2 regions of the Pseudarthrobacter sp. lyk4-40-TYG-27 genome follow, and region 2 is predicted to be linked to the other one. Evidence: riboswitches for the same ligand, from Rfam matches in the RefSeq annotation. Region 2 holds a riboswitch; the other holds the start of a gene.
The links. A riboswitch is a leader RNA that binds a small molecule or an ion and turns the genes downstream of it on or off. The one in region 2 is predicted to bind glycine.

Region 1: another riboswitch for glycine. It lies ahead of gcvP (aminomethyl-transferring glycine dehydrogenase); the one in region 2 lies ahead of gcvP (aminomethyl-transferring glycine dehydrogenase).

What each region holds. Positions count from the first base shown of each region.
Region 1 is NZ_JARVSH010000003.1:2,695-7,113, forward strand. It holds gene cycA (D-serine/D-alanine/glycine transporter) at 1-1,413, opposite strand, end outside; glycine riboswitch at 1,462-1,557, opposite strand; glycine riboswitch at 1,558-1,656, opposite strand; glycine riboswitch at 1,946-2,046, shown strand; gene gcvP (aminomethyl-transferring glycine dehydrogenase) at 2,205-4,419, shown strand, end outside.
Region 2 is NZ_JARVSH010000002.1:28,713-33,131, reverse strand. It holds gene gcvP (aminomethyl-transferring glycine dehydrogenase) at 1-2,191, opposite strand, end outside; glycine riboswitch at 2,381-2,477, opposite strand; gene QRM96_RS03585 (TetR/AcrR family transcriptional regulator) at 2,587-3,123, opposite strand; gene QRM96_RS03580 (MFS transporter) at 3,207-4,419, shown strand, end outside.

The DNA of each region.
Region 1 (4,419 bases), on a different contig from region 2:
GCGCCGGAGAATGGCCCACGCCACGCCGAGGATGACGAACCAGACGGGAGTCACCAGCAGGGCAGCGAGCGTGTCGGGCTGGGTGGTCAGGGCCCAGAGAACGAAGGCGAAGAACGCGTACACCACCCACACGGCGGGGATGCCACCGGGCATCTTGAACTTCGAGGCCGCGTGCAGGTGCGGGCGGCGACGCCGGAAAGAGATGTAGCTCGCGAGGATGATCGACCAGACAAAGACGAAGCAGACGGCGGACACGGTGGTCACCATTTCAAAGGCCATGCCAACATCCTGGCCCGCATACATGAGTACGACGCCGGACAGCAGCAGGACGCAGGACAGGAACAGCGCGTTGCTGGGCACCTTCCTCGTGGAGAGCCGGCTGAAGACACCGGGGGCGTCGCCTTCCTGGGCCAGGCCGAAGACCATGCGGGACGTGGAGTAGATGCCGGAGTTCGCAGAGGACATCGCCGAAGTGAGGACCACCAGGTTGACCACCGTGGCCGCGGCGCCGAGGCCGGCCAGGGAGAACATCCCGATGAAGGGGCTGTGGCCGGCGGCGAACTGGGTCCACGGGGTGACTGCCATGAGGATGACCAGCGCGCCGACATAGAAGAGCAGCACGCGGACGGGGATGGCGTTGATGGCCCTGGGCAGCGTGCGCTCGGGATTCTTGGCCTCGGCGGCGGTGGTGCCCACCAGTTCGATGCCCACGAAGGCGAATACTGCAATCTGGAATCCGGCCACAAAGCCCATGAACTCATTGGGGAAGAACCCGCCATGGCTCCACAGGTTGGTGAAGCTAGCCGTGCCTGCGTCGCTCTGGAAACCGGTGAAGATCATGAAAAGTCCCACGATGATCAGGGCCGCGATGGCGACGATCTTGATGAGGGCGAACCAGAACTCTGTCTCGCCGAACGCCTTGACCGTGGCGAGGTTCAGCAGCAGCAGGATGCCCACCGTGGCCAGGCCCGGGATCCAAAGCGGCAGCGCCGGCCAAAGTTCTTTTGAGTACCCGGCGATGGCGATGACGTCCGCGATTCCGGTGATCACCCAGCAGAACCAGTACGTCCACCCGGTGAAGAAGCCTGCCCACGGACCCAGGAGGTCGGCGGCGAAATCACTGAAGGACTTGTAGTTCAGGTTGCTCAGCAGCAACTCGCCCATGGCCCGCATGACGAAGAAAAGCATGAAGCCGATGATCATGTACACGAAGATCACGGAAGGTCCGGCGGCGGAAATGGTCTTGCCGGAACCCATGAACAGGCCTGTGCCGATCGCGCCACCAATGGCGATGAGCTGGATATGCCGGTTGGTGAGTTGCCGTTCCAGGTGGGGAGGCCCGCTGCGGGCCGCCGTGGCAGCACCCTGGCCGCGGGCTGGTTCGCTGTTGGACGTGGGGGGATGAATCGCCATGAGGAACTCCATCGATAAAGCGGCTTTTGGAGCCGCAAAGATTTGGTTCCTCCCCGCTCTGTTGTGGACCTGAGAGTTTCCGCAGCCAAAGCCGCTTGCACCGTCGGTGAGCCAAGGTCATGCCCGGCTGCTTTCCAGAGTTGCCTGTCCGCGGCGGTACGTGGGCCTGAGAGTTTCCTGGGGAGGGTTTGCTCCTACGGCGCCTGCTGGGTGTACCCGGCAGGACTCTCCCGCCGCAGGTCGAAGGCGTATTCAGTTGGAGGTCGGCGGCTTTTTGGGCCGCCGCCGGGCATGCACGGGACAGGCGCCGACTGGTAGGCCGCTCCGGATACGCTGAGCCAGCCACCGGCGGCGCCAATCCCGGGTTCAGTGTGGTGTCCGTCACGATCGAATGTCAAACCCCTTCCGACACAAGCGGGAACGAAGGCATCACGCGCCCAGTCAAGCCCCTCACCGAACCTGGCCGATTTGCCAATGACGGGTTCGTCCCGATACCTTGTGAGCCGAATCACCCACATTTGAATAAGCCTTTCGAGCTGTGACGGGAGAGTCCTCCCGGCGAATCACCGGGCAGGCGCCGTAGGAGCAAATCCTCCCCAGGAATCTCTCAGGCCCATGTACCGTCACGGCGAGGCGACTCTGGAAAGCAACCAGGCTCCGGCCTGGTTCACCGACGGTGCAAGCGTCCCCTGCCGCCAGCAGGCAACGCGGAATCTCTCAGGTCCAATACAGAGCGGGGAGGAACCCATCCCACGCCGTGCCACCCTGGCCGGCCAGACCTGGAGTTCCTCATGACGATTCAGTCGCTTCCAACATCCTTCGTGGACCGCCATATCGGCGCGCGCCGCCAGGCCGACGTCGACACCATGCTCAAGGCCGTGGGCTACGACAGCGTGGACGGCCTGGTTGACGTGGCCGTCCCCGCGTCCATCCGGCAGGAAACTGCGCTCAAGCTGGCCGACGCCCTCAGCGAGGTTGAAGTCCTCACGGAACTGCGGAAGCTTGCCGCCAAGAACAAGACTGCCGTCCAGATGATCGGCCAGGGTTACTACGACACCGTGACGCCGCCGGTGATCCGCCGCAACATCCTGGAATCCCCGGCCTGGTACACCGCCTACACGCCCTACCAGCCGGAAATCTCGCAGGGCCGGCTTGAGGCGCTGCTGAACTTCCAGACCATGGTGCAGGACCTGACGGCGCTCCCGATAGCCAACGCTTCCTTGCTGGATGAAGCCACCGCCGTGGCCGAGGCCGTGCTCCTGATGCGCCGCGCCAACAAGTCCGCGGCAGCCAAGGACGGCAAGACTGTCCTGGACATCGACGTACTTCCGCAGACCATCGCTATTGTCAGGGGCCGTGCGGAGGCGCTGGGCTTCGAGGTGGAGGTCGCGGACCTGTCCAAGGGCCTGCCGGAGGGTGCCATCAATGGCGTCGTGCTGCAGCAGCCCGGCGCCTCCGGCCGCGTATGGGACCAGTCCGCCGTCATCACCGCTGCCAAGGACCGGGGCGCGCTGGTCACCGTGGCTGCGGACCTGCTGGCCCTGACACTGATCACACCTCCGGGCGAGCAGGGCGCGGACATTGCCGTTGGCTCGGCCCAGCGCTTTGGTGTGCCGTTGTTCTTTGGGGGGCCGCACGCCGCCTACATGGCTGTCCGCAAGGGCCTGGAACGTTCCCTGCCCGGCCGCCTGGTTGGGGTGTCCAAGGACGACGCCGGCGTTCCCGCTTACCGCCTGGCTTTGCAGACCCGCGAGCAGCACATCCGCCGCGAGAAGGCCACGTCCAACATCTGCACCGCCCAGGCGCTGCTGGCCATCGTTGCGTCCATGTACGCGGTGTACCACGGCCCCGACGGGCTGAAGGCGATCGCAGAGACCGTCCACAACAAGGCCAGGGTCTTGGCAACAGCACTCACGTCACTGGGCCGCGAACTGGTCACGGACTCCTTCTTCGACACCCTCACCGTCAGCGTTCCGGGCAAGGCCGCCAAGGTGGTCACCGCCGCTGAAGCCCGCGGCATCAACCTGCGCTTCATCGATCCGGACACGGTGGGCGTCTCCGTTGATGAGACGACGACGGCGGCAACACTTTCCGCCGTCGCCGTCGCCTTTGGCGCCGGTCCGGTGGGTGATGCCCAGGGATTCGAACTGCCCGACACTATTTTGCGCACCTCGGCCTACCTGCAGCATCCGGTGTTCAATACGCACCGGTCTGAACCCCAGTTGCTGCGTTACATTCGGAAGCTCTCGGACCGTGACCTGGCGCTGGACCGGACGATGATTCCGTTGGGTTCGTGCACCATGAAGCTGAACGCCACGGCCGAGATGGAGGCCATTTCCTGGCCGGAGTTCGCCTCGATCCACCCGTTCGCCCCGGACTCCCAGACCGAGGGCTGGCGCGAACTCATCGCCGGCCTGGAAGCGGACCTGGCCACGATCACCGGGTATGACCAGGTGTCCATCCAGCCCAACGCGGGCTCCCAGGGCGAACTCGCAGGGTTGCTCGCGATCCGCGGCTACCACCACTCCCGGGGCGAGCAGCAGCGCACCGTGTGCCTGATCCCGGCCTCGGCGCACGGCACCAACGCCGCCTCCGCCGTCCTGGCCGGGATGAAGGTGGTGGTGGTTGCCACCGCCGCTGACGGCACGATCGACCACGAGGACCTGACGGCCAAGATCGAGGCGAACCGGGACGTCCTGTCGGCCATCATGATCACCTACCCCTCCACCCACGGCGTGTTCGACGGGGACGTCCGCGAAGTCTGTGACGCCGTGCATGCTGCCGGCGGCCAGGTCTACATCGACGGGGCCAACCTGAACGCCCTGGTAGGACTCGCCCAGCCGGGCCGGTTCGGCGGCGACGTCTCGCACCTGAACCTGCACAAGACCTTCTGCATCCCGCACGGCGGCGGGGGACCCGGCGTCGGGCCCGTTGCCGCCAAGGCGCACCTGGCACCGTTCATGCCGGGCGATGCGAACAAAGCCGCGCACGAGCCCGGGCACGGTG
Region 2 (4,419 bases):
CATCGCCCGGCATGAACGGTGCCAGGTGCGCCTTCGCGGCAACGGGCCCGACGCCGGGTCCCCCGCCGCCGTGCGGGATGCAGAAGGTCTTATGCAGGTTCAGGTGCGAGACGTCCCCGCCGAACCGGCCCGGCTGGGCCAGCCCCACCAGGGCGTTCAGGTTGGCCCCGTCGATGTAGACCTGGCCGCCGGCGGCGTGGACGGCGTCACAGACTTCGCGGACGTCCCCGTCGAACACGCCGTGGGTGGAGGGGTAGGTGATCATGATGGCCGACAGGACATCCCGGTTCGCCTCGATCTTGGCCGTCAGGTCCTCGTGGTCGATCGTCCCGTCAGCGGCGGTGGCCACCACCACCACCTTCATCCCGGCCAGGACGGCGGAGGCGGCGTTGGTGCCGTGCGCCGAGGCCGGGATCAGGCACACGGTGCGCTGCTGCTCGCCCCGGGAGTGGTGGTAGCCGCGGATCGCGAGCAACCCTGCGAGCTCGCCCTGCGAGCCCGCGTTGGGCTGGATGGACACCTGGTCATACCCGGTGATCGTGGCCAGGTCCGCTTCCAGGCCGGCGATGAGTTCGCGCCAGCCCTCGGTCTGGGAGTCCGGGGCGAACGGGTGGATCGAGGCGAACTCCGGCCAGGAAATGGCCTCCATCTCAGCCGTCGCGTTCAGCTTCATGGTGCACGAACCCAACGGAATCATCGTCCGGTCCAGCGCCAGGTCACGGTCCGAGAGCTTCCGAATGTAACGCAGCAACTGGGTTTCAGACCGGTGCGTATTGAACACCGGATGCTGCAGGTAGTCGGAAGAACGCTCGACGCCGGCCTCCAGCCCAAAGCCCTGGCCCTCGCTGTGTCCCTCGGCAACCGGGGCGCCGAAGACGTCGGCGACCTGCGCGACGATGGCCGGCGTCGTGGTTTCGTCGAGGGAGATGCCTACGGTGTCGGCGTCGATGGGCCGCAGGTTGATGCCGCGGGCCTCGGCGTCGGAAATCACTGCTGACGCACGGCCGGCAACACGGACCGTCAGGGTGTCGAAGAAGGAAGTGTGCAGGACATCCAGGCCGGCGGCCTTGAGCGCCGCGGCGAGGGTACGGGCGTGGCCATGCGTCGTTTCCGCGATCGCCTTCAGCCCGTCCGGGCCGTGGTACACCGCGTACATGGACGCAACGATGGCCAGCAGCGCCTGGGCGGTGCAGATGTTGGACGTGGCCTTCTCGCGGCGGATGTGCTGCTCGCGGGTCTGCAAAGCCAGGCGGTAAGCGGGAACGCCGGCGTCGTCCTTGGACACCCCAACCAGGCGGCCGGGCAGGGAACGTTCCAGGCCCTTGCGGACAGCCATGTAGGCGGCGTGCGGCCCCCCAAAGAACAACGGCACACCAAAGCGCTGGGCCGAGCCAACGGCAATGTCCGCGCCCTGCTCGCCCGGAGGTGTGATCAGTGTCAGGGCCAGCAGGTCCGCAGCCACCGTAACCAGCGCGCCGCGGTCCTTGGCAGCGGTAATGACGGCGGACTGGTCCCACACCCGGCCGGAGGCGCCGGGCTGCTGCAGCACGACGCCATTGATGGCACCCTCCGGCAGGCCCTTGGACAGGTCCGCGACCTCCACCTCGAAGCCCAGCGCCTCGGCGCGACCCTGCACGATGGCGATGGTCTGCGGAAGAACGTCGATGTCCAGGACCGTCTTGCCGTCCTTCGCTGCCGCGGACTTGTTGGCGCGGCGCATCAGGAGCACGGCCTCGGCCACGGCGGTGGCTTCATCCAGCAGCGAGGCGTTGGCGATGGGCAGTCCCACCAGGTCCTGCACCATGGTCTGGAAGTTCAGCAGTGCCTCGAGCCGGCCCTGCGAGATTTCCGGCTGGTACGGGGTGTAGGCGGTGTACCAGGCCGGGGATTCCAGGATGTTGCGGCGGATCACCGGCGGCGTCACGGTGTCGTAGTAGCCTTGGCCGATCATCTGGACTGCCGTCTTGTTCTTGGCGGCAAGCTTCCGCAGTTCCGTGAGGACTTCAACCTCGCTGAGGGCGTCCTGCAGGCGAAGGGCAGATTCCTGACGGATGACCTTGGGGACGGCGGTGTCAACCAGTGAGTCGACAGTGTCGTAGCCAACGGCTTTGAGCATGGTATCGACGTCGGCCTGGCGGCGCGCACCGATATGGCGGTCGACGAAAGTGGTGGAGGCTGGGCTAACCGGCACGAAGGAACTCCATTTACTCAGGCGGCGCAGGGTACGCCACAGCGATTCGGGTTCCTCCCCGCTCTGTATTGGACCTGAGAGTTTCCGCGGTGCCTGCCTGGCAGGACCCGCTTGCACCGTCGGTGAGCACACCGGCTCCGAATCCCCGATTGGGGGTCATGGGAACCGCCTGCTGCTTTCCAGAGGCGCCTCGCCGCGGCGGTACGGGGGCCTGCGAGATTCCTGGGGAGGATTTGCTCCTACGGCGCCTGCCTGTACACCGGCAGAACTCTCCCGCCGCAGATCAAAGGCTATTCACTTGTAAACCAGCCATGTGCTGGATCATGCGGGCCGGTGACAGCCCTCACAACATTCCATTGTCCTATGCCGCAACCCTTCCCGGCAAATGGCGGAGGCTACCTGCGAAGCCGCTCAAGGGCCGCCAGGAGTTCCTCCACGTCAGCCGCCGCTCCCCCTTGCGGCGCCGGGCCCACGGACAACATGGCGTTGAAATACAGCCCGTCCCCCATATACAAGACCGCTTTGGCCAGCCCCGGCCCCACGTCGGCCGCGATCTCGTCCAGCCACCGCTGCTGGATGGCCGCGAAACGGCGCCGCGTTTCCTGGTGCGCCACTTCCGCCAGCCTGGTGGCGGCAACGATGGCCCGGTCCAGCGGAGTGTCCGCCCAGACGGAGGAGCGGATGAAGTAGGCCGCCGCCCCCTCGGCGGCCGCGGCCATGGCGTCGGCGTCCTCTTTGGCCAGCCCGTCCAGGCGGTCCAGCAGCACTTCGATGAGCGCTTCCTTGTTGGGGAAGTGGTACAGCAGTCCCCCCTTGGACACGCCTGCCTTTTTGGCCACCGCGTCGAGCGTGGCCGCCCGCTCCCCCACGTCGATCAAGAGGGTTTCGAAGGCGTCAAGGACCGCATCACGGGCTACAGGCTTTCGGGGCATGCTTCCCATCATGCCCTCCGCCGGCGTCGAAAAGGGAAACGGCAAGGTTTTAAACTGTACCGTCTGGACGGTATATTTATTTTATGACGACTTCCCCTTCGACCTCGGCGCCTGCACGCAGCGGCGGAGCGGCCGGGCGGCCCCCGCGGCCCGACTGGCTCGCACTGGGGCTGCTGATGTTCCCGGTGCTGCTCGTCGCCGTGGACAATACCGCCCTGACATTCGCCCTGCCCGCCATCACCCGCGCCCTGGAACCCTCCGGTGTGCACGTGTTGTGGATTATTGACGCTTATCCACTGGTATTGGCCGGTCTCCTGGTATCGATGGGAAGCCTTGGCGACAGGATTGGGCGGCGCCGGTTGCTCATTATCGGCAGCACGGGCTTTGCCGGATTGTCCGCCGCAACGGCTTTTGCGCCCTCCGCGGAGTGGCTGATCGCCGGACGGGCCGCACTGGGGTTCTTCGGGGCGATGCTGATGCCCTCCACCTTGTCGCTGATCCGCAACATCTTCCCGGAGCCCAACCGCCGGCGGATGGCCGTCGCCATCTGGGCTGCCGGATTCTCCGGCGGCGCAGCCTTGGGGCCGATCTTCGGCGGCTGGCTGGTGGAGCATTTCTGGTGGGGCGCCGTGTTCCTGGTGGCGGTGCCCCTGATGGTTCCCCTGCTGGCACTGGGCCGCACTTTGATCCCGGAATCCAAGGACCCGTCGCCGGGAAGAGTGGACGTCCCGAGCATCCTGTTGTCCATGCTGGTGATGGTCCCCATGGTCTACGGCATCAAGGATGTTGCCACCGAAGGTCCGGGCCTGGCGGGCCTTGGCAGCATGGCGTTCGGCGTGGCGATGGGCGTGGTGTTCGTGCGGCGCCAGCACCGCTTGGAACACCCCCTGCTGGATATGTCGTTGTTCCGGAACCGGGTGTTCAGCATGGCCATCAGCGCCAACATCCTGGCCCTGTTTTCCTTCAACGGCTTCATCCTGTTCCTTGCCCAGCACCTCCAGCTCCTTGAGGGCCTGAGCCCGTCAGCCGCGGGCGTGGCGATGATTCCGGCGCTGGCAGCCACGGTGGTGGCCGGCTTGGTGGTGGTGCCGCTGGTTCGCAAGGTCCGCCCTGGCTACGTGGTGGCGGCGGGGCTGGCGTTCAGCGCCACGGGATACACCCTGGTGGCGTTTGGAAACCACGACGGCGGACCCGCGCTGCTGCTGGCAGCGCTCCTGGTCCTGGCGCTGGGCGTGGGCACGGCGGAAACCATTTCGAATGACCTCATCCTCGGCTCCGCGCCGCCGGAAAAGTCAG